DNA from 2 places in the Streptomyces sp. NPDC002490 genome. Region 2 is predicted to be linked to the other one. Evidence: riboswitches for the same ligand, from Rfam matches in the RefSeq annotation. Region 2 holds a riboswitch; the other holds the start of a gene.
What was found. A riboswitch is a leader RNA that binds a small molecule or an ion and turns the genes downstream of it on or off. The one in region 2 is predicted to bind cyclic di-AMP.
Positions count from the first base shown of each region.

Region 1: linked by a shared signal. The riboswitch ahead of ABT092_RS12975 (LysM peptidoglycan-binding domain-containing protein) and the one ahead of ABT092_RS29245 (M23 family metallopeptidase) in region 2 are both predicted to bind cyclic di-AMP.

Region 1 is NZ_JBEOWM010000016.1:70,586-84,616, forward strand. It holds gene ABT092_RS12955 (Ppx/GppA phosphatase family protein) at 1-896, opposite strand, end outside; gene ABT092_RS12960 (DUF501 domain-containing protein) at 893-1,480, opposite strand; gene ABT092_RS12965 (FtsB family cell division protein) at 1,555-2,070, opposite strand; gene eno (phosphopyruvate hydratase) at 2,210-3,490, opposite strand; gene ABT092_RS12975 (LysM peptidoglycan-binding domain-containing protein) at 3,907-4,665, opposite strand; cyclic di-AMP (ydaO/yuaA leader) riboswitch at 4,669-4,857, opposite strand; gene ABT092_RS12980 (transglycosylase family protein) at 5,033-6,157, opposite strand; gene ABT092_RS12985 (cytochrome P450 family protein) at 6,504-7,763, opposite strand; gene ABT092_RS12990 (nucleoside triphosphate pyrophosphohydrolase) at 7,765-8,757, opposite strand; gene ABT092_RS12995 (SurA N-terminal domain-containing protein) at 8,809-9,483, opposite strand; gene ABT092_RS13000 (serine/threonine-protein kinase) at 9,685-11,259, opposite strand; gene ABT092_RS13005 (hypothetical protein) at 11,256-11,942, opposite strand; gene ABT092_RS13010 (N-6 DNA methylase) at 12,142-14,031, opposite strand, start outside.
Region 2 is NZ_JBEOWM010000077.1:5,998-20,028, reverse strand. It holds gene ABT092_RS29305 (DNA-processing protein DprA) at 1-719, opposite strand, end outside; tRNA gene ABT092_RS29300 (tRNA-Phe) at 957-1,033, opposite strand; tRNA gene ABT092_RS29295 (tRNA-Asp) at 1,056-1,130, opposite strand; tRNA gene ABT092_RS29290 (tRNA-Glu) at 1,161-1,233, opposite strand; gene ABT092_RS29285 (metallopeptidase family protein) at 1,358-1,708, opposite strand; gene ABT092_RS29280 (hypothetical protein) at 1,749-2,333, opposite strand; gene ABT092_RS29275 (DEAD/DEAH box helicase) at 2,841-5,114, shown strand; tRNA gene ABT092_RS29270 (tRNA-Lys) at 5,371-5,446, shown strand; gene ABT092_RS29265 (hypothetical protein) at 5,707-6,018, opposite strand; gene ABT092_RS29260 (hypothetical protein) at 6,028-6,183, opposite strand; tRNA gene ABT092_RS29255 (tRNA-Met) at 6,390-6,463, shown strand; gene ABT092_RS29250 (PP2C family protein-serine/threonine phosphatase) at 6,611-7,762, shown strand; cyclic di-AMP (ydaO/yuaA leader) riboswitch at 8,056-8,200, shown strand; gene ABT092_RS29245 (M23 family metallopeptidase) at 8,211-9,317, shown strand; gene ABT092_RS29240 (aldo/keto reductase) at 9,519-10,463, shown strand; gene ABT092_RS29235 (PrsW family intramembrane metalloprotease) at 10,668-12,071, opposite strand; gene trmB (tRNA (guanosine(46)-N7)-methyltransferase TrmB) at 12,113-12,970, opposite strand; gene lhgD (L-2-hydroxyglutarate dehydrogenase) at 13,010-14,031, opposite strand, start outside.

The DNA of each region.
Region 1 (14,031 bases), on a different contig from region 2:
ACGACGACCTCGTCCGCGCCGACGCGTTCCATGATCGCCAGCAGCACCAGGGCGCCCGGTCCGATGACGTCCACGCGGCCCGGGTGCAGCACCGGGATGGCCGCGCGCTCGGCGTGGGTGGCGGTGAGCAGGCGCTCGGTGATCTCGCGGACCCGGGCGTAGGGGACGCGGGCGTGGTGGATCGCGGTGGAGTCGTACTCCGGCAGGTCCAGGGCGATGCCGGCGACCGTGGTCACCGAACCGGCGAGGCCGACCAGGGTGCGGGCCTCGCGCAGCGGCACGGACCGCTCCGCGAGGTCGAGTGCCGCCTCGACGTCCGCGCGGATCGCGGCCACCTGTGCCGGGGTCGGCGGATCGGCGACGGTGCCCCCGTGGACGAGGTGGCGTTCGGTCATGCGGACGCAGCCGACGTCCACCGAGCGGGCGGCGCGCACCCGGTCCTCGCCGACGACGAACTCCGTGGAGCCGCCGCCGATGTCCACCACCAGGTACGGCCCCGGCAGGTCGCTGCGGCCGGTCAGACCGCCGGTGGCGCCGACGAAGGAGAACTCCGCCTCCTGGTCCCCGGTGATGACCTCCGGGTCCACGCCGAGGATCCGGCGCACCCCGCGCACGAACTCCTCGCGGTTCTCGGCGTCCCGGCTGGCCGAGGTCGCGACGAAGCGCAGGTGCCGGGCGCCGTGCTCCTCGATGACGGCCGCGTACGCGCGGCAGGCGGCGAAGGTGCGCTCCAGGGCCTCGGGGGCGAGCCGGCCGGTGCGGTCCACGTCCTGGCCGAGGCGGACGATGGTCATCCGGCGGTCGAGGTCGGTGAGGGTGCCCGTCGCCGGGTCCACGTCCGCCACCAGCAGCCGGATGGAGTTGGTGCCGCAGTCGATCGCGGCGACCCGGGTCATCGGGCGTCCCCCTCGCCCGCCGGACCGCCGAAGCCGCCGCCGTTGGCGCCGAGGGTCAACAGGTCCTGGTGCGGGGGCGTCACGCACGGGCCCTTGCGCCACCACTCGGGCAGCAGGGCCAGCGCCTCGTCGCCGAGGGGGTTCACCCCGGGCCCGGACACCAGCGAGTGGGCCACCAGGACGTGCAGGCACTTCACGCGGTCGGGCATGCCCCCGGCACTGGGGAAGCCGGTCAACTCCTCGATCTCGTCGCGACGCCGGAGGTAGTCCTCGTGCGCGGCCCGGTAGCCGGCGGCCAGTTCGGGGTCGGTGCCCAGGCGTTCGGTCATCTCCTTCATCAGACCGCTGGCCTCCAGCGTGCCGATCGCCGAGTTGGCGCGCGGGCACGTCAGGTAGTAGAGCGTCGGGAAGGGGGTCCCGTCCGGCAGCCTCGGAGCCGTCTCCACGACGTCCGGCAGGCCGCAGGGGCAGCGGTGCGCGATGGCGCGCAGGCCCCGCGGGGGGCGTCCGAGCTGCTCCCGGAAGGCCGAGACGTCGGCTTCGGTCGGCTCGGTGCGCGGGGTGGTCGGCGGAGCGGTTTCCATGCCTGGGGCTGTGTCTTTCGGTTTCGGGCACGGCCCGGGGGTTCCCGGGCCGTCGAGGGGTGCGCGCGGACGGGTCAGGGGGACGGGGCCGGGGACTCCCGCCTCGCTCCGCCCGCGCCCTCCGGCCGGTCCGCCCGGTCGAGGCCGCCCCACAGGGTGGCGTACCAGGCGCGGTCGGGCGAGCCGCGGTCGGCGCGCGGGTCCTGCGCGGACCGCGGGTCCACGATGGTGTAGCCGATCTCACCGGGCAGCACGTAGTGCAGCCGCTCCCTGATCCGCTGCTCGGCGTAGGCGTCGTCCTGCCAGCGGGCCTTGGCGTCCCGGAGCTGTTCGACGCGGGCGCGGGCGTCCTCGCGGTCCTGGAGCTGGTCGGCGATCTCGGCGCGCTGGGAGACGTACTGGCGCAGCGGGAGGGCGAGGGCGACGGCCAGGGTGCACACCACCAGCGTCAGCAGGGCGGCCCGGCCGGTGAGGCGGGAGCGGCGCGCCTGACGGCGGGTCTGGGAGCGGTAGACCCGGGCGGCGGTCTGCTCGCCGAGCACCCGCAGCCTGGTCGCGGTCGAGAACCGGTCCCGGTCCTTGACGGCCATCTCTCGGCCTCCCCGTCACTCCCGTGATGTGCGTACGTCCCCGCACACGGTACGGGACCGGGTGCGGGGACGTTCGCAGCCACCCTCGCCGGTGCCCGGTCGGGGGCCCGGACGGGGGTGGCCGCGCGGCTCGTGCCGATCAGCCCTTGAAGCGGGGGAAGGCGCTGCGACCGGCGTACACGGCGGCGTCGTCGAGGATCTCCTCGATGCGCAGCAGCTGGTTGTACTTGGCGACGCGCTCGGAGCGGGCCGGGGCACCGGTCTTGATCTGGCCGCAGTTGGTGGCGACGGCGAGGTCGGCGATGGTGACGTCCTCGGTCTCGCCGGAGCGGTGGCTCATCATGCACTTGAAGCCGCTGCGCTGGGCGAGCTCCACGGCGTCCAGGGTCTCGGTGAGCGAACCGATCTGGTTGACCTTGACGAGCAGGGCGTTCGCGGAGTTCTCCTCGATGCCGCGGGCCAGGCGCTCGGGGTTGGTGACGAACAGGTCGTCGCCGACGAGCTGGACCTTGTCGCCGAGGCGGCTGGTGATCTCGTTCCAGCCGGCCCAGTCGTCCTCGAACAGCGGGTCCTCGATCGAGACCAGCGGGTACGCGTCGACGAGCTCCGCGTAGTAGTCGGTCATCTCGGCGGCGGTGCGCTCCTTGCCCTCGAAGACGTACACGCCGTCCTTGTAGAACTCGGAGGCGGCCACGTCGAGGGCGAGGGCGACCTGCTGGCCGGGGGTGTAACCGGCCTCCTTGATCGCTTCGAGGATCAGGTCGAGGGCCTCGCGGTTGGAGCCGAGGTTGGGGGCGAAGCCGCCCTCGTCGCCGAGGCCGGTGTTCAGGCCCTTGGCCTTCAGCACCTTCTTCAGGGTGTGGTAGACCTCGGTGCCCCAGCGCAGGGCCTCGGAGAAGGACTCGGCGCCGATCGGCGCGATCATGAACTCCTGGATGTCCACGTTGGAGTCGGCGTGCGAGCCGCCGTTCAGGATGTTCATCATCGGCACCGGCAGCAGGTGCGCGTTGGGGCCGCCCAGGTAGCGGAACAGCGGCAGGTCGCTGGCCTCGGAGGCGGCGTGCGCGACGGCGAGGGAGACGCCGAGGATGGCGTTGGCGCCGAGCGAGGACTTGTCCGGGGTGGCGTCCAGGTCGAACATCGCCTGGTCGATCAGGCGCTGCTCGGTGGCGTCGTAGCCGACGAGCTCCGGACCGATCTGCTCGATGACCGCGAGGACGGCCTTCTCGACGCCCTTGCCGCCGTAGCGGTTGGCGTCGCCGTCCCGCAGTTCGAGGGCCTCGAAGGCGCCCGTGGAGGCGCCGGACGGAACGGCGGCACGGCCGGTGCTGCCGTCGTCGAGGCCGACCTCGACCTCGACCGTGGGATTGCCTCGGGAGTCCAGGATTTCCCGGGCTACGACGACGTCGATGGACGGCACGAGCATCTCCTTCTGGGATGTGACGCGAGTATGCGGGGCCGGTGGTCCCGCCGCCCCTGAGCCTAACGGCCCCGGGGAGGTCGGCCACTCGGCCGCCCGCCCTGTGGACAAACGGAAACCAAATTGTTCCGTCCGCAAACAAATGGGTGCCCGGGGCTTCACTTGAGCCCCGGGCGTGTCGGATTTCCGGGGGCTCCCGGACACACCTCCGCCCCGGCGCGGGGATCGTGCACCGGGGCGGACTGACCCGAGGGGACGGGTCCCGGTCGGGCCGGGGCGCGGCTCGACCGGGGGGTGCGGCTCGCGGCCGGGGCGGGCCGGAGCCTGGGGTGGTCCGAACGGCCGGGGCGTGCCCGGCCCCCGGCGCACGCACCGATGGGGCGGCGCGGCGGCGGGAGCGGGTCCCCGGCGCGGGGTCAGGAGAGGTGGAGCTGCTGACCCGGGTAGATGAAGTCGGCGTCGTCGATGATGTCGTCGTTCAGCTCGAACAGCCGCTGCCAGCCGCCCTTGACGCCCTCGGCCGCGGCGATGGCGCTCAGGCTGTCGCCCCGGACGACCTTGTACTCGCCGTCGCCCTTCTGCACCTTCTTGCCGGTGGGGGTCTGGACCGTCTTGGCCGGAGCGGCGGGCTTCGCCTGCGGGGCCGGCTGCGCGGGCTGGGCCGCCGGGGCGCGGTCCTGGGTGCGGGCGGCGCGCTGCTCGGTCTGCTGCTTGGGTGCGGCCTGCTGCTGCGGCGCGGTCTGCTGCGGCTGGGGCTTGGGGGCGGCCTGCTGCTGGGGCACGGCGGCGCCGCCGCCGTAGGGGGCGTTGGACAGGCCGACGCCGCAGCTCGGCCAGGCGCCCTTGCCCTGACCCGCGAGGACCTTCTCGGCTATCTCGATCTGCTGCGCCTTGGAGGCCAGGTTGGCGGTGGGCGCGTACTTGGTGCCGCCGAAGGCGGCCCAGGTGGAGGCGGAGAACTGGAGGCCGCCGTAGTAACCGTTGCCGGTGTTGATGGACCAGTTGCCGCCCGACTCGCACTGGGCGACGCGGTCCCACTCGGCGGCGGTGGCGGCCGACGCGCTGGTCGCCGTCATCAGCGGGGCGGCCACGGCCGCACCGGTCACACCCGCGACGGTGACGATTCGGGTGGCCTTGCCGGGCTTGCGGTGCTTGCCCTTGCCGGAGAACAGCATGAGTCATCCCCTCACCGACGCCTACGAGGTGAGCTGTCGGGTTCGGGCCGAGTGAGTGCCCGGCCGCGCCTGACGCGCGGCTCCACCCCTAGCCGTCCGGTGGCCCGTCGGGAGTCCCGTTTCGACTCCCGAGGCCGGCCCGTTCGGCGCTTACCTTGGTTCCCCCGCTCCTGCCAACGGCGCTTCACGCGACGACTGGTCCCGAGCCACCGTCGGCAGGATTCGGCGTGACGGCGATCGGTGTCCGCATCGGCGAACGGCACTGACCGTATGCATGGGCGGGGGTGAAACTCAAAGCCATGGACGTCCGATGAGACCCATGTCTCACTTCCACCCCACGCGCCAAATTAGGACATTAGGTGTCGAACTACTGCTTCTTCTCGGGCTTTTCGGGCGCCAGGTCGAGGCTCTGACCGGGCACGATGTGGTGCGGGTCGCCCCCCACGGTGCCCTTGTTGCCGTCGTAGAGCGCGGCCCAACCCCCTTCGACGCCCTGGGAGTCGGCGATGGCCGACAGGTTGTCACCGGACTTGACGGTGTACGAGGCGTCCAGCGCCTCCCGTTCCGTGCTGCGGGAAGCGTGCTTGCCGATGCTCTCCTCGCTCCGGGAGGCGGTGGCCTCCTCGGTCGCCGCCTCGCCCCGGTGACGGCCGGTGCCGGCGTCGACCTCGGCCTCCGCCGCGCCCGCTTCGGTGGCGCCGGTGGTGCCGGACGGTTCGGTCGAGGGCGTCGCACCCGGCTCGCCGGACTCGGTTCCGGTGCCCTCGCCCGGGGTCTGACCGGGACTCTCCGTACCGGGCGAGGACGGAGCGGTCGGATCGGTCGACGGCGAGGAGCCGGGGGTCTCGGAGGAGCCCTCGTCCGGCGAGGACGACGGGGAGTCGGAGGGCGAGGCCGGCGACGAGGGGGTGGTGCCCGAGGAGCTCGGCACCTCCGAGGGGTCGGTGGTGGGCGCCTTGGACGCACCGGACTCGTTCTCCGGCTTCGGCCGGTCGGCGGTGGAGAGGGAGGCGTCCGTCTTACCCGAGGTCACTCCGGCCGACACCCCGTCGGAGACGCTGCCGCTCTTCTTGCCGGGCTGCACCGGACCGCCCGGGTCCACTTCGGCCGCCGGGCCGCCCTTGTCGAGCCCCACGGCCGCACTGCAACCCGGCCATGCGGCGGGTCCCTGCGCGGCGAGGATGCGCTCGCCGACCGCGATCTGCTGGGAGCGGCTGGCCTGGTCGGGGCTGACCGCGTAGGAGAGGCCGCCGTGCTTCTCCCAGGCCTCCTGGCCGATCTGGAGCCCACCGTAGAAACCGTTGCCGTCGTTGGCGCTCCAGGCACCGCCGCTCTCGCACTCCGCCAGCCGGTCCCAGGTCGCGGCCTCCGCCGCGCTCGCACCCGTGGCGCCCAGCAGCGGCAGGGCGATCGCGGAGCTGGTGACCCCTGCCGCGACGACCAGAGCGGGGGCCTGACGGGGGCGTCGATGACGACCGTTCCCGGAGAGCATGCGGTGGCCTTTCGTGCGACAACGGGGACCGACCCGCGGCGGTTGGAGGCCGCCGAAGTCGTCGTGAACGTAACCGGAGTCGAACGCTTGTCACAAGTTAATGCAGCGCAGATCACGCGAACATCACGGATGTGATGTCACATCAACACCACTCGTCACGGAACTCGCTCCCCTCCCCTATCTGGGGGACGGCCCGACCCATCGGCCACCGGGCGACAACTCCCCTGGCCAACAAGCGGGTTGACACGTCGGCGAGGCGGTTGACGCCGTTCCCGACCGGTATGCACCCGGTGCGGAACACCTACGGATACCCACCGGAGTGCACCCCGTCGGGCGGAATGCCGCCTCAGCGCGGGGTGAACCGGACCGGCAACGTCCGTAGCCCGCGCATGATCAGACCCCCGCGCCAGCGCAGTTCCTCCGGAGCCGCGGCCAGTTCGAGGTCCGGCAACCGGCGTAGCAGGGTGGCCAGCGCGGTCTGCCCCTCCAGACGGGCCAACGGAGCGCCCAGGCAGTAGTGGATGCCGTGGCCGTAGCCCAGGTGCGGATTGTCGCGGCGGGTCAGGTCGAGGTGGTCGGGGCGGTCGAAGCGGGCCGGGTCGCGATCGGCCGCGGCCAGCACCACCAGCACCGGGTCCCCCCGCTCGACGTCCTGCCCGCCCAGGCGCAGCGGCTCGGTGGCGAACCGCCAGGTGGCCATCTCCACGGGGCCGTCGTAGCGCAGCAGTTCCTCCACCGCAGTGGTCAACAGCCCGGTGCTCCCGGCGGTCCCGTCGTTCAGCGACCCTTGCAGCAGCGCGCGCTGTTCGGGGTGGGTGAGCAGGGCGAACGTGCCGTTGCCGATCAGGTTGACGGTCGTTTCGAACCCCGCGAACAGGAGGATGAACGCCATCGCCGCGGCCTCGCCCTCGGTGAGGTGCTCGCCGTGGTCGGACGCCCGGATCAGCCCCGAGATCAGGTCCTCGCCCGGGTCGGCCCGCTTGCGGTGGATCAGGTCCACCAGGTAGCCGCGCATCTTCTTCACGCTGCGCGCGACCCCGCCCCGCGGGCCCCCGCCGTGCCGGATCATCATCCCGGCCCAGTCGCGGAAGTCGTCCTGGTCCTCGGCGGGCACCCCCAGCAGATCGCAAATGGCGTAGATGGGCAGCGGGAAGGCGAACTCGTGGATGAGGTCGGCCTCGCCGCGGGCGGCGAAGTCGTCGATGAAGCGGTCCGTCAACTGCTGTACCCGGGGTGCGAACGCGGCCACCCGGCGCGGGGTGAACGCCTTGGAGACCAGGCGCCGCAACCGGGTGTGGTCGGGCGGGTCGATGTTGAGCAGGTGGGTCATCAACTCGGCCTTGCGCTCGCCGGGGATGCCGGTCCGACCCCTGGCGTGCGCCGGCTCGTCGTGGTGCTCCGGGTTCTTGCTGAGCCGACCGTCCGCGAGGGCGCGGCGGGCGTCGGCGTAGCGGGTGACCAACCACGCCTCCACCCCGCTCGGCAGTCGGGTGCGGTGCACCGGGGCGTGCTCCCGCAGCCAGGCGTACGCCGGGTACGGATCGGTCGCGAACTCCCAGCTGAACAGGGCGGGCCCGGTCGGCGCGCCCCCGGACGTCCCGGACACCTCAGACACCCTCGGCGGCGCGGATCGCGTCCCGGTAGCTGCGGGCCGCGGCCCGCAGCGCGGTCTCCGGGTCGACGCCCTCGTCCTGGGCGCGGACGGCCAGCGCCAGCAGCGCGTAGCCGAGGCCCTCACCGGTGGGCACGGGGACCTCCAGGCCCGCGGAGCCGACCCGGGCGGCGAGCTTGCCGACGAGGGCCAGGGCGGGCTGGGCCAGCGGAACGCCGTCGGTGACCGAGGTGCGCCGGTGCTTCTCCTCGGCCTTGGTGCTCAGCCAGAGCGCCTGGACCTCCTCGGGGGTGGTCGCGGTGGCGTCGCCGAAGAGGTGCGGATGGCGGTGGACCAGTTTGGTGACGAGCCCGGCGGCCACGTCGTCGATGGAGAACGGCCGTTCCGCGTCGTCCTGGGCGATGCGGGCGTGGAAGACCACCTGGAGCAGGACGTCGCCGAGTTCCTCGCGCAGCTCGTCCCGGTCGTCGGTCTCGATGGCCTCGACGAGTTCGTACGCCTCCTCGACGGCGTGCCGGGCCAGGCCGCGGTGGGTGCGCAGGGACGACCAGGGGCAGTCCAGCCGGATGCGGTCCATGACCTGCACGACGTCCAGCAGCCGGGCGCCGGGGAGGTCGTAGGAGGCGGGCAGCAACTCCAGCTCCGGCATGACGGTGCGGCCGGAGCCGGCGAGGCGGGCCAGTCCGTCGGTGAGCCGGGGCTCCCCCTCGTCCCGGGCGAGGACGGCCACCGTGCGGCCGGCCGCCGCGTCGACCAGGTCCCGGGCGTCGGGCTCGACGGCCTCCACCGTCACCCCCGCCTCCCGTAGATAGGGGAGCTGGGGGTGGTCGGGGTCCGCGCAGAGCACGCGGTCGGCGGTGCGCAGTACCTGCCAGGCGGGCCAGGACAGCAGTCCGGGCGCCACCCGGTGGCTGGTGGTGACCAGGACGACGCGGCCCGGCGCGCCGCCGGGTCCGCGCTGATCGGCGTCGGTGTCGTTCTCCCTCACCCGACGAACCTAGCCCACCGCGCGGTGCCCCGCCGGTGCGGGGCGGGCGGGTCAGAGGACGGTGGCCCCGGGGTCCGGCTCGCTCACCGCGCGCACCCACGGAGTGGGCGCGTCCACCCGGCCGACCCGGCCGTTCTCGGCGACGCTCCAGGTGCCGTAGCGGGGGTTGAGGCGGACGCCGAGCGCCTCGGAGGCGTTCCCGAGCGCCTTCCAGAAGGTCCGCTGGCCGGCCGGGGTGTTCATGTCCGCGCCCAGGGCCTCGGAGAGCTTCTGCGCGCTGACCTCCGTGCGCAGGCTGGCGTCGAGTTGGCTCGGCGGCACGTTGTACTGCTGGAGCCAGGCGGCCTGGAGCCCCTTCTCGCCGCCGGCCTGGAGGGCCAGCCCCTTGCGCAACTGCTGGACGTCCTTGCGGGTCACGCCGACCCCGGCGTCGTGCGCGGCCCTGGCCAGCACCCGGTCCAGCACCATGGTGTGCAGCGTGGAACGGGTCAGTTCGCCGGAGCCCGCGAGGACCTGCGCGTACTGGGCGTCGTCCTCGATCGCCGTGCGCTGGGCGGCGCGCACCGCGTTGACCCGGCCCTCCAGCTGTTCGACGGTGATCCGCTGCTCGCCGACGACGGCCGCCGCGCCCGGCCGTGCGTCGTTGCCGCAGGCGGTGAGCAGGGGGGTCGCCGCGAGCAGGGCGGCGGCGGAGAGGGTGACTGCGGTGCGACGGCGGCGGTGCAAAGGAGCCTCCCGGCGGCGAGATTGTGCTTCGGTGCACAAAGTCCAGCGGTGATCGATGGTAGGCAGTGGCCGGTGGTTCGGCCACTGGTTCGGCAGACCTGATTCCGCCGAAGTGGCGGCCGGCCCCGATGCACCAACGAGCCGCCGACGGCCGGGGTACGCGTGTCACCCGGTGCGCGCCGCGCGGGCGGCGGCGGCCGGTCAGCCCCTGACCTGGCCCAACCACTGGAGGGTGCGCTGGACCTCCACCGGGATCGGGTGGCCGGGTCCGTGCCGTCCGGTGGCGTCGTGCAGCAGCCGCACCAGGGTGTCGTGGGCGGCGGTCCGGTCGCCGAGGGCGAGCAGCAGGTGCCCGATGCGGCGGCGGATCTCGAACGGCAGGTCGGGGTCGGCGGCGGTGTAGGGGTTCTGGGCGTACGGGTTGTCGTGGTGCTCGAAGTGCGGCAGCAGGGCGCGGTACTCGGCGAGCGCGGCGGCGGGTTCGCCGAGTTGCTCCAGGCAGTGCGCGGCGTCGTAGCGGAAGCGCAGGGCCTGGGGGTCGGCGGGGCCGGCCTCGGCGGCCCGGTCCTCGGCGAGGCGGTGCAGTTCGGGCAGGGCGCGCCGGTACTGGCCGTCGTCCATGAGGGTGGCCGCGTACTGCTTGCGCAGGGTGCGCACCACGGGGGACCGTTCGCCGTGCTGGGCGGCGGCGGCGGGCAGGATCGCGCCGAGGATGTCGACGGCCTGGGTGATCCGGCCCTCGCCGAGCAGGCGCTTGACCTCGTCGACGGCCACCGCCACGTCGGGGCGGCCGGGGCCGGTGGTGCCCGCGGTCGGTGCGGCGACCGGCGGGGCCGCGGGGCGGGGCGCGGGGGTGACCGCGCGGTCGGGCCAGGGGGCGTGCGGGCGCAGGAAGGGGCGGGTGGGGTCGAGGGGCGCGCCGGTCGGGGCGCCGCGCTGCGGGAGCAGCGGCAGCAGGTGCTCGTACACCTCCTGGGCGCTGGCCGGGCGGTGCTGGGGGTCCTTGGAGAGCAGGCGGAGCACCAGGGACTCCAGGGCCTCGGGGACCTCGGGGCGGCGTCGGCGGACCGGGAGCGGCGGTTCGTAGAGGTGGCGGTGGAGCACGCCGAGCGCGGTGGAGCCGGCGAAGGGCACGTCACCGCTGAGGAGTTCGTGCAGCAGCACCCCGAGCGCGTACAGGTCGGTGTAGGGGCCGACGGCGCCGCCCATGGCCTGTTCGGGCGCCATGTAGGCGGGGCTGCCGATGGGGGAACCGGTGTGGGTGAGGCGGGTGGTGTCGGAGTCCATGACGGAGGCGACGCCGAGGTCGAGCACGGTGACGGTGCCGTCCTGGCGGACCATCACGTTGCGGGGCTTGAGGTCGCGGTGGACTATCGGCACGGCGTGCACGGCGGAGAGCACCGCGCACAGTTGGGCGGCGACGGCGACCGCCCAGGGCCAGGGGTAGGGGTCGTGTTCGGCGAGGTGGTCGGAGAGGTCGGCGCCGTCGACGTACTGCATCACGAGGTAGAGGTCGCCGTCCTCGCTGCCGGCGTCGTGCACGGTGACCAGCCCCGGGTGGTCGACCTGGGCGGTGATGCGGCACTCGCGCACGAAGCGGCGGCGCAGTTCCTCGGTCTCGGCGCTGCCGGGGCCGGTGACCCGGTCGGGGCGGAGCAGCTTGACCGCGACCCGGCGGTCGAGGCGCTGGTCGTAGGCGGTCCAGACCTGGCCCATGCCGCCCTGGCCGATGAGGGTGGAGAGCGCGTAGCGGTCGGCGACGACGCGTCCGGTCACCAGGCGTCCCCTCCGCGGCCCCGGGGGTCGCCGTGGTCGGGTTCCTGGCGGCGCAGGTAGTCGCTGAGCTCGTCGAGTTCGGCGCGGACCTGGTCGATGCGGCCGGGCGCGGGGGGTGGCACCGGCGGCGGGCTCGGGGAGTGCGCCGGGGGCGCGGGCACCGGGCCGGGGCCCGGGTACGGGGGTGCGGGGGCGGCCGGGTGGGTGACGGAGTGCGGGGCGACAGGGTGTCCGGAGTGCGGGGCAACCGGGGGTCCGGGGTGCGCGGTCGGGGGGTAGCCGTAGCCGGCCGTCGGGGCCGCGGGCGGCACGGGGCGGGGCGGGTGGGCGGCGGGCCACGGGCCGGGGACCGTGCGGAAGTGGCGGATGTCGGCGTACAGGAAGTAGCCGGCGCAGGCGAGGCCCGACAGCAGCAGGACGGCCATGCCGACGTTGCCGTGCCAGGTGTCGAGGTTCTCCGTCCGGTCCGCGGCGACCATGGCGAACCCCACGAGGAGGACCGCGAGCGCGAGGGAGAAGTACTGCCAGTCGCGCCGGGCGCGGGTGACGACGGCGACCCTCAGCAGGGCCGTCCAGCCGAGCAGGCCGCAACTGCCCACGGCCACCGTCACGAACAGCACCCGGAGCGCGATGAGCGACCCGTTCGCCGGCCGCGGGGGCTGCTGCGGTGGGGTGCCGTACATGGCTCTCCTGTTCGGGCCGGGCCGCCGGGCGGCGCCGTGGGGTCCTGCGGATGCGGTGCGGGTCCGAGCGTATAGGCCGTATCCGGCGGCGGATCCGCCGATGTCGGGAACCCGAACTCCGTCCCGTGGCGAAACGTTACGGTTCACGGGGGTTCGACCGGACGCCCGGGGGGCTGCGCCCCCGGACGCCGGTCCGGTTTCAGCTCCGCCGGCCGGCCGGGGCGCCGTCCCCGCCGGGCAGGGCGTCCGGGGGGACCGTTCCGTCGGTGAGGCCGTCGTGCATGCCGCGCACCAGGCGTTCGCCGAGCGCCCCGGCCAGGCGCAGCGCGTCCTCGAAGGCGGCCAGTGCCCGGAACCGGTCGCCGTAGCGGCGCTGCTGGTCCAGCGGGATGCGGGGCACCTGCATCCGGCGCACGTCGAGCCGGGTGGCCGTGGAGGCGTAGCTGCTGGCCTGGCGGTTGTTGGCGGTGCCGCGCAGGAAGCCGGCGAGGAACCAGGGGTCGAGGGCGGTCGGGTCGGGGCGCAGCAGGGTCAGGTTGCGGCCGAGGGCGGCGCCGGTGGCGTCCTCGGCGACGACCCGGGCGACCGCGCCGCCGCCGAGGACGGGCACCACCACGTCGCCGGCTTCGGTGAGCACGGCGTCCTCGGGGAGTTCGCCCGCGGGCAGTTCGGCGGAGGGGGCGGCGCCGGCGAGCACGTCGTGGTCGGTGAGGACGGGGGTGCGACCGGCGCCGGGGTCCCGGTCCGACGGGGTCGTGCCGGTGGTGGTCGGCGGGGCGTGGACGGTCGCGGTGCGCAGCACCACCGCGCCGGCGCGGGCGAGTTCGCCGATCGTGGTCAGCGGCCAGCGGACCTCGGGGTCCGCCTCGGACGGCGGCGGGGGCGGGGTGAGCTCGGCGGTGAGCTTCAGGGTGTCGCCGAGGCGGCGGTGGACGGCGGCGAGTTCGGCGGCCCCGCCGCCCGCGGCCGGCGGCGGCAGGTGGCGGGCGGGGGTCAGGTCGACGTCGTCGTCGAGGAGTTCGACGACGGGGACGGAGCGGCTGAGCCCCGGCCGGTCCTCGGCGGTGCCGGTGCGGTCGTAGGGGCGCCAGGCGTCGAGGACGGCGTCCCGCACGGTCGACCAGCCGGGCCGGGGGCGGCCGTCGGGGGTGTCCCCGGCGGCGTCGACGAGCAGTACGTCGGGGTGGGCGGGGGGCTGCCCGGCGACGGGGCGGCGCAGCACCCACAGGTGGAGGGGGATGTTGTAGGGCGGGGCCGAGCCGGCGGGCAGGGCGATGACGGCCCGCAGTGCCCCGCGGCGGAGCAGGTCGGCGCGGATGCGGCGGCCGGAGCGGCGGGAGGCGGCGGCCGGCGGCATCAGCAGCACGGCGGTGCCGCCGTCGCGCAGATGGGCGACGGAGTGCTGCACCCAGGCCAGTTCGGACTCGGTCCGGGCCGGGAAGCCGTACTCCCAGCGCGGGTCGTAGGCGAGTTCGTCGTGTCCCCAGTTGCGTTCGTTGAACGGCGGGTGGCACAGGACGGCGTCGACCCGCAGGCCGGGGAAGGCGTCGGCGCGCAGGGTGTCGCCGGCCCGGGCGTGCACGTCGGCCCCGTCGTGCAGCGCGAGCCGCAGGGCGGTGAGCGCCGCGAGGTCGGGGACGGCCTCCTGGGCGTACCGGGCGTGGCGGCCTCCGGGGGTGCGGGCGGCGCGCAGCAGGGCGCCGGTGCCGCAGGCGGGGTCGAGGACGGTGCGGACCTCGCCGGCGAGTTCCGCCATGAGTTCGGCGGGTCCGGTGGGGGTGAGCGTGTACTGCCGCGGGTTGGCGTCGAGGTGACGACCGAGCAGGAACTCGAAGGTCTGGCGGGCGCCGTGTTCGGCGGCGAGGTCGGCGACCCCCCGCAGCAGCGGTACGGAGGGGGCGAGGTCTTCGGCGGTGGGCGGGGTGACGGCGGCGGCGGAGGCCGCGGGCTGTGAACCGGAGCCCGGCCGCCCGGAGGTGTCGGGGGTGTGGGTTCCGAAGCGGCTGACGATGACCTTCGCCAGGGCCTCGGGGAGGAGTTCCGGCATCCGGCGGTCGGAGGCGGCGGCGATTTCCAGCCAGTCGGTGGG
Region 2 (14,031 bases):
ACGGCCTTGCGGGCCTGGATACGGGTACCGCTACGCGGGCCGGCTGCCACGATCACCGTGGCCAGGCCGTACGCCGACATCGTGCCGTTCCGGCGCGGAAAGGTCGTCTTCGAGGGCGGAGTCTCCGGCCAGAAAGGGGAGAGTACGAGGCCAGAGGCGACGACCCTGCGGTGCAGGTCCAGATTCTCGGGTGGATAGGCGTGGTAGACCCCAGTACCGATCACACCGACTGCGCGCCCGCCCGCCTCCAGCGCGGCCACAGTCGCCGCAGTGTCGATGCCCGATGCCAGTCCGGACACCACGCTCAAGTTGCGCTCGACCAGTCCGCGGGCGATGAGGGCAGCGTCAGCGAGAGCCTTCCGCGAGGCATTGCGCGAGCCGACCACCGCAACCCCTGCATCGGCGGGCAGCACGGTGCCGCGGGTGAAAACCAGCCCGGGTGCGTCGAAAGCGCTGCTCAGCTGATGTGGGTAGCCCGGCTCGGTCAGCGCCCGCACCCCGATGTCCTGCGCCGCCCAGCGTGCCAGCGCGACACGGGCAGCAGGCAACTCTTCGTCGGTGGTGCCGCCGAACAGTGAGGGCTGCTCCTTGCTCAGAAGCCGGCAGGCGCTGCCGACCTCAATCACCCGGGCCATGGTCTCCCGCTCCTGCTTTTCCGTAAGAGCACGCCGGAGCAGCACGACCATGGCTGCCTGCTCATCCCCCCAGCGCTCCTGCATACCTCCGACGATACTGCCCACACCCGTCAGTGCCATGGCCCATCGCCCGACAGCACGGGTTCCGCGCGGGAGCGGCCGGGGCTCAGTGCTCAGGAACCCGCCGCAGTCCCGTGCTGACGTGTCAGCACCATGTCAGCAGATGAAGCCGCCGGGGTCCGATTGCTGTCAGGGGTGGTCCTTGCTGGCGCATACAACGAGAACGTCCCGGACGGTATACCGTCCGGGACGTTCTCAAGATGGTGGCTGGGGCCGGGATCGAACCGGCGACCTATCGCTTTTCAGGCGATCGCTCGTACCAACTGAGCTACCCAGCCACGCAGCCCGCTAGGGCTACAGCGGTCCTGACGGGATTTGAACCCGCGGCCTCCACCTTGACAGGGTGGCGAGCACTCCAAACTGCTCCACAGGACCTGGATGTGTGACGAGCGAACTCGCACACGGTGCCCCCAACGGGATTCGAACCCGTGCTACCGCCTTGAAAGGGCGGCGTCCTAGGCCGCTAGACGATGAGGGCTATCGGCCCGCCTGCGCGCTTTCCAGCGCGTCGGGGACGTGAGAAGCATATGGGATGGCGGGAGGTATCGCCAAAACGGTTTGTGGGAGGGGGTGCGGCCCGGCCCGACCGGCGCCCGTCCCCCTCAGCCCCAGCCGAGTTCGTGGAGGCGGTCGTCGTCGATGCCGAAGTGGTGGGCGATCTCGTGCACCACGGTCACCGCCACCTCGTGGACCACGTCCTCGGGGGTCTCGCAGTAGCGCAGCGTCGGCCCCCGGTAGATCGAGATGCGGTCGGGCAGCACGCCCGCGTACCACTCGCCGCGCTCGGTCAGGGGGGTGCCCTCGTAGAGCCCGAGCAGTTCGGGGTCGTCGGCGGGGGGCTCGTCCTCCACGAACACCGCCACGTTGTCCATGACCCGGGTCAGTTCCGGCGGGATCGTGTCCAGCGCCTCGGCCACCAGCTCTTCGAACGCCTCTCGCGTCATCTCCAGCACCCCACCATTGTCCGGGACGGACGCCGCGACGGCCCCGGGGTCACGCCACCCGGTCGCCCGCCTGCGGCGAGGGCTCCGTGCCGAGCGGTCCGGAGGCCGTCGCCTGGCCCTGCGGCGGCGTCTCCTGGTGCGCCGAGGGCGAGGGTTCCGCCGGTGCGGGCTCCACCGGCTCGGGCGAGGGCGGGGCCGGGTCCGGCGCCGGGGGTGCGGCGGGGGTGGTGCGGGGCGGCGCGGGCGGCGGCTCTGGCGGTCGGGCGCTGGGTGCGCCGGGCGCCACGGGCCGCGGCGGGCGGGTGGCCCGCACGGGCGGCGGTTGTCCGGGGGTGCCCGGCCGGGTGGCTTCGGGGGTGGCGGAGGCGGGGGCGGAGGGGAGCACGGACTCGGTCGCCTTCGGGTCCCCGCTGTGCTGGGTCTTCGCGTCCCGCGGTCCGGAGTGGTGGTCGTAGTCGCCGACGCCCGAGGGGCCGCCGTCGGTCTCCACGGCGCTGCCCCGGACCGGGGGTCCGGGGGAGGGCGTGCGGCCGTCCGGCCGGGCGGTCTCCCCGCCGACGCTGACGCAGCCCGTGGCGGCGACCAGCGCCGCCGCCAGGGCGGCCAGGCGAACGGGTACGGACAGGGAACGCACGGGCCACCTCCGGGGCGGGCGAATTGACTACGGTTGTCCAACTCCCCGTCCGGGCGCGAGGACACGGAGCACGAGGAGCGGGGGATCGGGCGGCCCTCGCCCGTGACGGGCCGGCCGGCGTCCGCGCCGGGCCCGTCTCGCGCCAACTCCCGTGCGGGGAAGGGGGGAACGGTGTCCGTCCGGACTGTTGCGCGGGGGCGGACGGGGCGCTTGCTGGCGGCTTGGGGGCCTTGGGGTCGTTGGTGGCGTTGGCAGGGCTTTGCGGGATCTCGGGGAGGGGAGTGAGGGGGGTCACGCCACGCGCATTTGCCTCGGCGGGGCCAAGGTGCGTATGGTGGTAGATCGTTTGATCCCATTTGCCCGGCGCACTCCTCGACAGAGCGAGGAACGAAGCGCGCCGCGTGTGGCGCGTACTCCCTTGCCGTGGCCTAACCGCATTGAGGCGGTCGCTAGCAGCTTCACGGAGTTTGGGCGCGTGCCGTGAACTCCGGAAGGTTCGCATTTCGCATGTCCGTTTCCCCCGCTGACCGTGTTCTCGACGTGGCCGTAGAGCCCGTGGAGCCCGCAGAGTCCGTAGAGAACACCGAGGCCATCGAGGCCACCGAGAGCACCGAGGACGCTGCGGCCCCCGCCGTCGAGACCGCGGTGGAGCCCACCGGGTCCGTCGAGTCCGACGACTCCGCGGAGAACGCCTCCGCCGAGGACGACTCGCCCGAGGCCGCCGTCGAGGACGCCGTCGAGGACGAGCAGGAGCCCACCATCACCTTCGGTGACCTGGGCCTGCCCGAGGGCGTCGTCCGCAAGCTCGCCCAGAACGGCGTCACCACCCCGTTCCCGATCCAGGCCGCGACCATCCCGGACGCGCTCGCCGGACGGGACATCCTGGGCCGCGGCCGCACCGGCTCCGGCAAGACCCTCTCCTTCGGCCTGCCGCTGCTGGCGACCCTCGCGGGCGGCCACACCGTGAAGAAGCGCCCCCGCGGCGTCATCCTCACCCCCACCCGCGAGCTCGCGATGCAGGTCGCGGACGCCCTCCAGCCCTACGGCGACGTGCTCGGCCTGAAGATGAAGGTCGTCTGCGGCGGCACCTCCATGGGCAACCAGATCTACGCCCTGGAGCGCGGCGTCGACGTCCTGGTCGCCACCCCCGGCCGACTGCGCGACGTGATCAACCGCGGCGCCTGCTCGCTGGCCGACGTCAAGGTCGCCGTCCTCGACGAGGCCGACCAGATGGCCGACCTGGGCTTCCTGCCCGAGGTCACCGAACTGCTCGACCAGGTTCCGGAGGGCGGCCAGCGGATGCTGTTCTCCGCCACCCTGGAGAACGAGATCGACACCCTCGTCAAGCGCTACCTCAACGCGCCCGTCACCCACGAGGTGGACCCCTCGGCCGGTGCGGTCACCACCATGACCCACCACATCCTGATCGTGAAGCCCCGCGACAAGGCCCCGGTCACCGCCGCGATCGCCGCGCGCAAGGGCCGCACCATCATCTTCGTGCGCACCCAGCTCGGCGCCGACCGGGTCGCCGAGCAGCTGCGCGACGCCGGCGTGCGCGCCGACGCCCTGCACGGCGGCATGACCCAGGGCGCCCGCACCCGCACCCTCGCCGACTTCAAGGACGGGTACGTCAACGTCCTCGTCGCCACCGACGTCGCCGCCCGCGGCATCCACGTCGACGGCATCGACCTGGTCCTGAACGTGGACCCGGCCGGCGACCACAAGGACTACCTGCACCGCTCGGGCCGCACCGCGCGCGCCGGCCGCTCCGGCACGGTCGTCTCGCTGGCGCTGCCGCACCAGCGTCGGCAGATCTTCCGGCTGATGGAGGACGCGGGCGTCGACGCCTCGCGCCACATCGTCGGCGGCGGCGGGGTGTTCGAGCCCGAGGTCGCCGAGATCACGGGCGCCCGCTCGATGACCGAGGTCCAGGCCGACTCGGTGTCCGGCGCCGCCAAGCAGGCCGAGCGCGAGGTCCAGGACCTGGCCAAGCAGCTGGAGCGCGCCCAGCGCCGGGCTGCCGAACTGCGCGACGAGGCCGATCGGTTGATCGCCCGCGCGGCCCGCGAGCGCGGCGAGGACCCCGAGACGGCCCTCGCTGAGGCGGCCGAGGCCGCTGCGGCCGAGCCCGCCCCGCAGGAAGCGCCGGTGGCCCCCGTCGCCGAGGAGCGCCCCTCGCACGAGCGTCGTGACGACCGCGGCGGGTTCCGCCGTGATGACCGTCGTGACGGTGACCGTGGTGGTTTCCGTCGTGACGAGCGTCGTGACGACCGTGGGCGTGGTGGTTTCGAGCGTCGTGACGACCGTCCGGGCTTCCGCCGTGACGACCGTCGTGACGGCGACCGCGGAGGCTTCCGCCGCGACGAGCGTCGTGACGACCGCGGCGGGTTCCGTCGCGATGACCGCCGTGACGAGCGTCGTGACGGTGACCGTGGTGGTTTCCGTCGTGACGAGCGTCGTGACGACCGTGGGCGTGGTGGTTTCGAGCGTCGTGACGACCGTCCGGGCTTCCGCCGGGACGACCGTCGTGACGGCGACCGCGGAGGCTTCCGCCGCGACGGCGACCGTCCGGAGCGCGGTGGGTTCCGCCGGGACGAGCGCCCGTCCTCCGGCCACCGCAGCGGCCACGACCGCCCCTTCAACCGCGACCGTCGTGACGACCGCCCCTCGGGCGGCCACCGCACCGGCGGCCACGACCGCCCGTACGGCCGTCGTGACGACCACCGGGGCGCCGGCCTCAACCGCCGCGACGACAAGCCGCGCTGGAAGCGCAACGGCTGACCCCGGGTCCGTTCGCTGAACCGGGTGCCCGCCCCTCGTGCCGCCTGTTCGTCAAGGGGCGGCACCCGGTTCGCCGTTGTTCGGGTGCGTGCCCGAAAACCAGCACGCACCCGGACGCCGATGGTGTCAGGATGAAGGTGCGCCCCGTGGCGGCGGCCCCGGCCCCTCGTCCACCCGGCCCACCGGACGCCGACCCCGCCACCACCGGGGGACAGGCCCCGCCTGTCCCTGGTGCCCCGCTATGCTCTGCGGGTAGGGGCCGTTAGCTCAATTGGCAGAGCAGTGGACTTTTAATCCATTGGTTGTGGGTTCGAGTCCCACACGGCCTACCATCGGCAGCCAGGGAAACCCTCTGACCTGCGACGGAGCGCCCCGACCGGTTTCCACCGGTCGGGGCGCTCCGTCATTCCCGGCCGCGGGCGCGCGGTGAGGGACCGGACGAACGGGGCGTCGGCGACGGGCTCCGACGCCCCCGCGTCCAACGAGCGGGCGGCTGCACGGCGTTGTCGAGCGCAACGGGCGGCGCGTGAGCGCCGCACGGGCCCACCCGCTCCGCACGGGACCGGACGGCCGGGCCGGCCCCCCGGCGCTCTCACAGGAACTTGTTGCGGCCCGCCCCCGGGCCGGCGGCGGAGCGACGGCCGCGGGCGGGTCGGTGGCCGCGGGGGGCGCGGCGGTCGCCGTCGAGGCCGGCGGCCCTGCGCGCCCAGCGGGCGAGGGTCTCGGCCGGGAGGCCGACGCTGTCGACGATGCGGGCCGCCTTCTCGCGGCAGGCGGGTTCCTGGCAGGCGACCGGGTCGGCGGGTTCGTCCCGGGCTCGGGCGACGGGGCCCGGGGGGAGCGGCAGGGGGGCGGGCGGAAGGTACCGGGCGGTGCAGCCCAGGCAGACGTACCAGGTGCGCATGTGCGTCTCCTAGTGGGATTGGCCGGTCCCGGTGCAGGTCCCGCAGGCCCCGGTCCACCGCCGCACCAGGGGCGTCTGGCTGCCCTCCTCGTCGGTCTCGACCGTGTGCTGTTCGTGTTCGGTGAGTCCGGTGCCGCCGCACGCCGGGCAGGTCTCGTCACTCATGGGCCCAGGATGACGGGCGTCGGGCGGCCACCGTCGAGAATCCGCCGCATCGCCACCCGAACCGGGCAGCTCCCGCGGTGCGCCCGTTGACCGGGTGCCGGGTCCGCCGGGCGGGGGTCGTCCGGTGCGCCGGGCGGGCGGGTGGGCGGTAGCGGAAAAGGCGTGGTCGGAGGGGTCCGGACGTGGTGTAGAGTTGGGCTTACCGACGCGGGGTGGAGCAGCTCGGTAGCTCGCTGGGCTCATAACCCAGAGGTCGCAGGTTCAAATCCTGTCCCCGCTACTCCGTACGAAGGCCCGGAAGCCCTTGCTTCCGGGCCTTCGTCGTGTGCTGCCCTCACCCGTACGGCCCGTACGGGTCGCTGCCGGCCCGGGCGGGGGCCAGCCTGGGACGGGCGGCGATCGGTAGGCAGGCGGCGGGAGACGGTACGTGGGCCACGGAGGTGCACCGACCGAGGAGGAGTCCGCGGAGGCCGGGGCCCGTGCGCGGACGGGTGTCGGCGGGCGTCATCGCCGGGCCCGCCGGGGCAACCGGTTCGTCCGGGCGCTTCCGCTGCTGCTGATCGTGGCCGGGGTGTTCTACGACGAGCTGACCCCGTCCCGGATCACCGCCGCGCCCCTGTTGGCCGCGGCACCGCTGGCCGCCGCCCCCTTCTACGGGCTGCTCGGCACGGTGGCCATCGGGCTCGCGGCCTGCGCCGCCATGATCAGCGAGCGGTGGGAGGACGGGGACCTGGGGCGGGCCGAGTCCTTCACCGACCTGGCCACGATCGTCGTGGTGTCCGTCCTGGCCGTCGTGATCAACCGGCTCACCCGCCGCAGCAGTGCCCGGCTGGCCTCGGCCCGGGAGGTCGCGGAGGCGGCCCAGCGGGCCGTGCTGCCGGAGCCCGCGGCCCGGATCGGCGGCTTCGACATCGCCGCCCGCTACGAGGCCGCGCAGGCCGACGCGTCCATCGGCGGTGACCTGTACGCGGTGCAGGACACCCCGCACGGGGTCCGGCTGGTGGTGGGTGACGTGCGGGGCAAGGGGATGGGCGCGGTGTCGGCGGTGGCGGTGCTCATCGGGGCCTTCCGGGAGGCCGCGGAGCAGGAGGCGACCCTGGAGGCGGTGGCGGGTCGGCTGGAACGCGCCCTCGCCCGGGAGGGGGTGCGCCGGCGCGAGGTCGACGACTTCGAGGGGTTCACGACCGCGGTGCTCGCCGAGCTGCCGCACGGTCAGGACGTGGTGCGGATCCTCAACCGGGGGCATCCGACACCGCTGCTGCTGGTCCCGGACGGGGGGCTGACCGTGGTGTTCCCGCGCCGTCCGGCACTGCCGTTGGGCATGCTCGACCTGGGGGTGTGGCCCGACTCCTGCGACCAGGTGGACTTCCCGCCGGGGACGACCCTGCTGGTGTACACCGACGGACTGTCCGAGGCCCGGGACGGGCGGGGGGAGTTCTTCGATCCGGCGCGGTGGCTGCGGGGCCGGGCCTTCCCCGGCCCGGAGGAGCTGCTGGCCGCCCTCACCCAGGAGGTCGTCCGGCACACGGGCGCGGGACCGGAGGACGACCTCGCCATGTTGGCGGTGCGACGGCCCTGACGCCCCCGGCGGCGGGGGCGGTGCCCCGCCGTCCGGCGGCCTCCCATCAGCCCCCTCACCCCCTGTAGTCACGGCTTCGCTTTCCGATAACAACTGAGTATCCGTCAGGGAAAAAAGTGCCTCGCCGAGGAATATTGTCCGACCGCCAACTCGCCCGTATCCGCCCCTCCGTGTCCTGATAAGTCCCTGCTGTGAGCGCTAACGATCACTCGGAAGCGCTTGGAATCCGAGCCCCGGGTCTATTAACGTTCGATAACGCAGCGCGGTCGTCCCAGCCGTCACAGAGGCGGCTCCGTGCGCACGCGCCGAATCCCGCGAGGGAACCGGGGAACCACCACCTTGGGGTGAATCGGGCCGCCTTCTCGTGAAGGCGACCCGTAGGAGACCTTCCTGCTCCGAACCCGTCAGCTAACCCGGTAGGCGAGAAGGAAGGAAGGAGTACGCCTCAGTGGCGTCCAATCGGCCTGCCCCCGAAGCCCCTCACGCATCCACGACCGTCGAGGACGGGACCCATTCCCCCTACCAGCGGGTGTACGGCCCCGAGGTCACCGAGGGCGAGGCGCGGGAGGTCTGGAACCCCACCGCCGACACCGTCCGACCGGTGCGCGGTCGCCACCGCGTCGCCAAGCAGCGCGGCGGGCTCGCCCGCAGCTCCACGGTCCTGGGCGTCGGCGTCATCGCCGCGGTCGGCGCGGGCGGCATCGCCACCGCGCAGGGCGGCAAGCCCCCCATCAAGATTTCGATGCCCGACCTCGACCTCGGCTCGATCATGCCCGGGGACTCCGCCGAGGAGCCCCAGCAGAAGGCCGCCGCCACCCCCGCCGTGGCCCCCCTGACCGGTGCCGGCGTCACCACCGCCGACGCCGCCCGGGGCGCCACCGACGCGGGCGAGGCCCTGCGCACCCGCATCCTCCAGCAGGCCGAGCAGCAGCAGGACCAGGCCGAGGCCGCGGCCCGCGCCGCAGCCGAGAAGGCCGCCGTGAAGAAGGCCGCCGAAGCCGCCGCCAAGGCGGAGGCCAAGGCCAAGGCCAAGGCGGAAGCCGAAGCGAAGGCCAAGGCGAAGGCCAAGGCCGAGGCGGAGCGCAGGAAGGCGGAGGCCGAGGCGAGGGCCAAGGCCGCGCAGGCCGAGAAGGAGCGCCTCGCGAAGCTCGCCAAGAGCTTCACGCTCCCCCTCTCCTCGTACACGCTGACCTCCTCCTACGGGCAGTCCGGTGCGATGTGGTCCTCCGGCGCCCACACCGGCCTCGACTTCGCCGCCGGCGCCGGCACCCCGCTGAAGGCCATCGGCAGCGGCACCATCACCCAGGCCGGTTGGTCCGGCTCGTACGGCTACCGCACGGTCCTCACCCTCGACGACGGCACCGAACTCTGGTACGCCCACCAGTCGTCCATCGGCGTGAGCGTCGGCCAGAAGGTCACCACCGGCCAGTTCATCGGCTCGGTGGGCTCCACCGGCAAGAGCACCGGCGCCCACCTGCACCTGGAGGTCCACCCCGGCGGCGGCGCCGCCGTCGACCCGGCCGCGTTCCTGCGCGGCAAGGGCCTCAGCCTCTGACCCTCCCGGGTCCGCGGCCCCCGTACCCACCCGTCACCCCCACCGGCGCCCGGCGCACCTCCGCACGCGGTCGTGCGCCCGGTTCCGCGACGGGTGTCCCCCCACACCGCGAGAGCGCCGGCGGACCGGGTTCGTCCCCTCGACGCACCAGGTCCGCCGGTCCGGGGAAGGCGTTGCCGGCCAGGGGTGTTGACTAGCACCATGACCACTCTGCGCCCGCTCGGTCCGTCCGGCCTCGACGTCTTCCCGCTCGCCCTCGGCGGCAACGTCTTCGGTTGGACCGCGGACACCTCCCAGACCTTCGCCGTGCTCGACGCCTACGCCGACGCGGGCGGCAACTTCCTCGACACCGCCGACGCCTACTCCGCCTGGGCGGACGGCAACCGGGGCGGCGAGTCCGAAACCCTGATCGGCCGGTGGATGGCCGCCCGCGGCAACCGCGCGGACGTCGTCGTCGCCACCAAGGTCGGCTCCCACCCCGACTACAAGGGCCTCTCCGCCACCACCGTCAAGGCCGCCGCGGACGCCTCCCTCACCCGGCTCGGCACCGACTACATCGACCTGTACTACACCCACTTCGACGATGTGACCGTGCCGGTGGAGGAGATCGTCGGCGCCCTGGACGACCTGGTCCGCGCCGGCAAGGTCCGGGCCGTCGCCGCCTCCAACATCAGCCCCGAACGGCTCCAGGAATCACTGGACTTCTCCGACCGCGAGGGACTGGCCCGCTACGCGGTCCTCCAGCCCGAGTACAACCTCGTCGCCCGCGACAGCTACGAGGGCACCCTCCAGCAGGTCGCCTCCCGCAACGGGCTCGCGGCCGTGCCCTACTTCTCGCTCGCCGCGGGCTTCCTCACCGGCAAGTACCGGCCCGGCACCCCCGTCGACAGCGCCCGCTCCGGTTCGGCCTCCCGCCACCTCGCCACCGACCGCGGCCGGCGGGTGCTCGCCGCCCTCGACGCGGTCGCCGCGGAGCGGGGCGCCGAGCCCGCCACCATCGCCCTCGCCTGGCTGGCCGCCCGCCCCACGATCGCCGCCCCGCTGGCGAGCGCCCGCACCCCCGAGCAACTCACCGCCCTCCTCGCGGTGGCGGAGCTGGAACTCACGGACGCCGAAGTCTCCCTGCTCACCGAGGCGTCCGCCTGACGCCCGCCCGTGCCCGCTCCGGGTCCCGGCCCGCTCGCGGCCCGGGACCCGGAGCGGGCACGGCCTGCCGTCCACGCGTTCGTGCCACTGCGGGTCCCGGTCGTGGTGGAGGAGCGGGCCGTCCTCGCCCGCGCACTTCACCCGCTGCGCCGAGCGCACGGCGAACCGGGCCCGGGCCGGCGTCCACGTCCGTGGCCGTGCCGGTCAGCCCTGCCCCTCGGCCGGCCGGCCCGGGGCGGTGCCCGGCGCCGGCACGGGCGCCCCGGGGGACGGCGGCCCGTAGCCGGGGTGCCCGTGGGGGAACCGGGCGCCGTAGCCGTACGCGGGCGGCGGCAGCACCGACCAGGGCGCGGTGAGCAGGGCGCCGTGCACCAGGGACGGACGCACGGCGTGCCGGCGGTCCCACAGGGCGTCCAGCAGCCGGCGTTCCCGGGCGAGGAAGTCGGGGCCCGCGGCGCCGCGGGCGCCCCGGTGCCGGAGGAGCGCCAGCGCGGTGGCGTCGTCCTGGTAGGCGCGGACCGTGCGGCGCAGCGGGGCGCCGCCGTGGTGGCGGGCGTGGTCCAGGGCCAGGGTGCGGGCGCGCAGCGAGCCGAGGGCGAAGGGTTCCGGGAAGGCGAGCCAGCCCGCCGCGACGTAGTCGGGCAGCACCTCGCGCAGGACCTTCAGTTCCCGTTGCCGGGTCCGGAGCGTCCACCAGGTCACCACGCCGAACACGGGCACCATGAACACCCCGTACACCAGGAAGAATCCGGCGTCGCCGAAGGTGGTGGACCCGTTCCACAGGGCGTGCAGCCCCATGGCGAGGAGCAGTCCGACGGCGGGGGCCAGGGCGCGCCGCACGCGTTGCCGGGGCGGCAGCAGTGCGGCCAGCCCGAAGCCGAGGCCGGTGACCACGGTGAACAGGGGATGGGCGAACGGCGACAGCACGACCCGGACGAGGAAGGTCATCAGGGTGAGGGAGGCCAGCCCGGTGTCCCCGCTGGTGCGGTCGGTGTCGAAGGCGGTGCCGAGGTAGAGGACGTTCTCGACGAACGCGAACCCGGTGGCGGTCACTCCGGCGACCACCACCCCGTCGAGGAGGCGGGTGAGGCCCCGCCGGTGGAACACGAAGACCAGCAGGATGGCCGCGGCCTTGGCGGACTCCTCCACCACGGGGGCGACGACCGTGGCCCCCAGGGTGTCCGCGCCGTCCGGGTCGGCGGTCTCGTCGGCTATCCAGTGGACGGCGTAGCTGTTGGCGACGATGGAGATGAGCGCCGCGGCGCAGGAGCCCCAGGCGAAGCAGAAGGCGGTGTCCCGCCAGGGCCGCGGCGCCACCCGGTTCAGCCAGTGGAAGGCGGCCAGCAGCAGCGGCACCGGCAGCACGGCCAGAGCGAGCCCCACCAGGAACCCCGGGGTCCCGGTCTCCTCGCGGACCAGGGCCAGCAGCACGGTTCCGCACAGGGCCAGCACCCCGGCGCCCGCCCCGATCGTCACGCGCCGCCGCCGCCACCAGCGCGCGCGGGGCGGCGCTGCGGGCGGGGCGGCGGGAAGGTCGGGCAGGGCGGCGGGCGCGGGACCGGGCGGAGCGCCGTCCCCGGTCGGGCGTCGCGCGGGAGTGGTGGCCATCGCCACGACCCTACGGTGCCGTCCGCCCCGGAGGCGATGCCCTAGCGGTCGTCCCCGGCCCGCACCGACCTGCGGAACAGCACGTCACGCACCACGTGCCCCTTCTCCAGCCCCTGGCCCTCGAAGCGGGTGCGCGGTCGGAACGCGGGTCGGGGTGCGAAGCCGCCGTCGGCTTGCACGTTCTGGAAGTCGGGGTGCGCGGTGAGCACCTCCAGCATCTGCTCGGCGTACGGTTCCCAGTCCGTCGCGCAGTGCAGCAGGGCGCCCGGCTTCAGCCGGCTCGCGGCCAGCGTCAGGAACTCGGGCTGGACGATGCGCCGCTTGTGGTGCCGCTTCTTGGGCCAGGGGTCGGGGAAGTACACGCGCAGCCCGTCCAGGCTGTCGGGTGCCAACATCCGGCTGAGCAGGATGATCGCGTCCCCGTTGGCGACCCGGACGTTGTCCAGGCCCGCCTGGTCGGCGAGGCCCAGCAGATGGCCCTGGCCGGGGGTGTGGACGTCCACGGCGAGGATGCCGGTGCCGGGGTCCTCGGCGGCCATCCGCGCGGTGGCCTCGCCCATGCCGAAGCCGATCTCCAGCACCACGGGCAGCCCGCCGAAGAGTTCGTCGAGGTCGAGGACGCGGCTGCCGTCGATGTCGAGGCCCCAGGCGGGCCAGAGGCGGCGGATGGCGTCGCCCTGCCCCCGGGTGACCCGGCTGCGGCGGGGCTGGAAGCTGCGGATGCGCCGGTCGAAGTGGGCGCCCGCGGGGTCGGGTGCGGGGCCCTCGCCGGGCGGGAACATCCGCGACCGGGCGGCCGGGCCGGGTGCTGCGGTCGGCTCGGGGTCCGCGGGGGCCGGGCCGGGTGCTCCGGTCAGCGGGGCGCGGGGACTCTGGAGTGATTCGTCATGCTCGGACACAGTGCCTGCGATTCTACGAAAGGCCGGTGCACCGCCGGCTCAGTCGTCGATGGCGGTCAGCATCCGCAGCGCCCGGCCGGCGACCTCCCGTCCGATCGGCAGGGAGGCCGTGGCGGCGGGGGAGGGGGCGTTCAGCACGTGGACGGTGCGGGGGCCTTCGCGCAGCAGGAAGTCGTCGACCAGGGTGCCGTCCCGCAGCACGGCCTGGGCGCGGACGCCGGCCGCGGTCGGTATCAGGTCGTCGGCGGTGACCGAGGGCAGCAGTCGGCGCACCGCCCGGGTGAACGCCTTCTTCGACAGGGAGCGGTGCAGTTCGCCGCCGCCGTAGCGCCAGTGGCGGCCCGCGATCCGCCAGGAGCCGGGCCAGGACAGGGTGCCGGCCAGCTCCCCGGGGTGCAGGGTGCGCCAGTCGTAGCCCTCACGGGCGAGTGCGGGGACGGCGTTGGGGCCGACGTGCACCCCGCCGTCGATGCCGCGGGTGAGGTGCACCCCGAGGAAGGGGAAGGCCGGGTCGGGCACCGGGTAGACCAGTCCGCGCACCAGCTCGGGCCGGGCCAGCTCGTAGTACTCGCCGCGGAAGGGGACGATCCGGACGTCGGGGTCGTCGCCGCTGAGCCGGGCGATGCGGTCGCAGTGCAGCCCGGCGCAGTTCACCAGCACCCGGCCGCGCAGCACCTCGCCGGTGGCGGTGAGCACGGCCACCCCGCGGTCGGGCCGGCGGTCGATGCGGACGACCTCGGCGCCGTAGCGGATCTCCGCGCCGGAGTCCTCGGCGAGCCGGCGGGCCACCGCCGGGTAGTCGCAGATCCCGGTGGTGCCGACGTGGATCGCGGCGATGCCCCGCACCGCGGGTTCGGCCTCCGCGATCTGCGTGGGGCCCAGCTCGCGCACCGGGATGCCGTTCTCCCGGCCGCGTTGGACCAGGCCGTGCAGCCGGGGCAGCTCGGCGCGGCCGGTGGCCACGATCAGCTTCCCGGTGACCTCGTGCGGGATGTCGTGCTCGGCGCAGAACTTGACCATCTCGGCGGCGCCGGTGACGGCGTACCGCGCCTTGAGGGAGC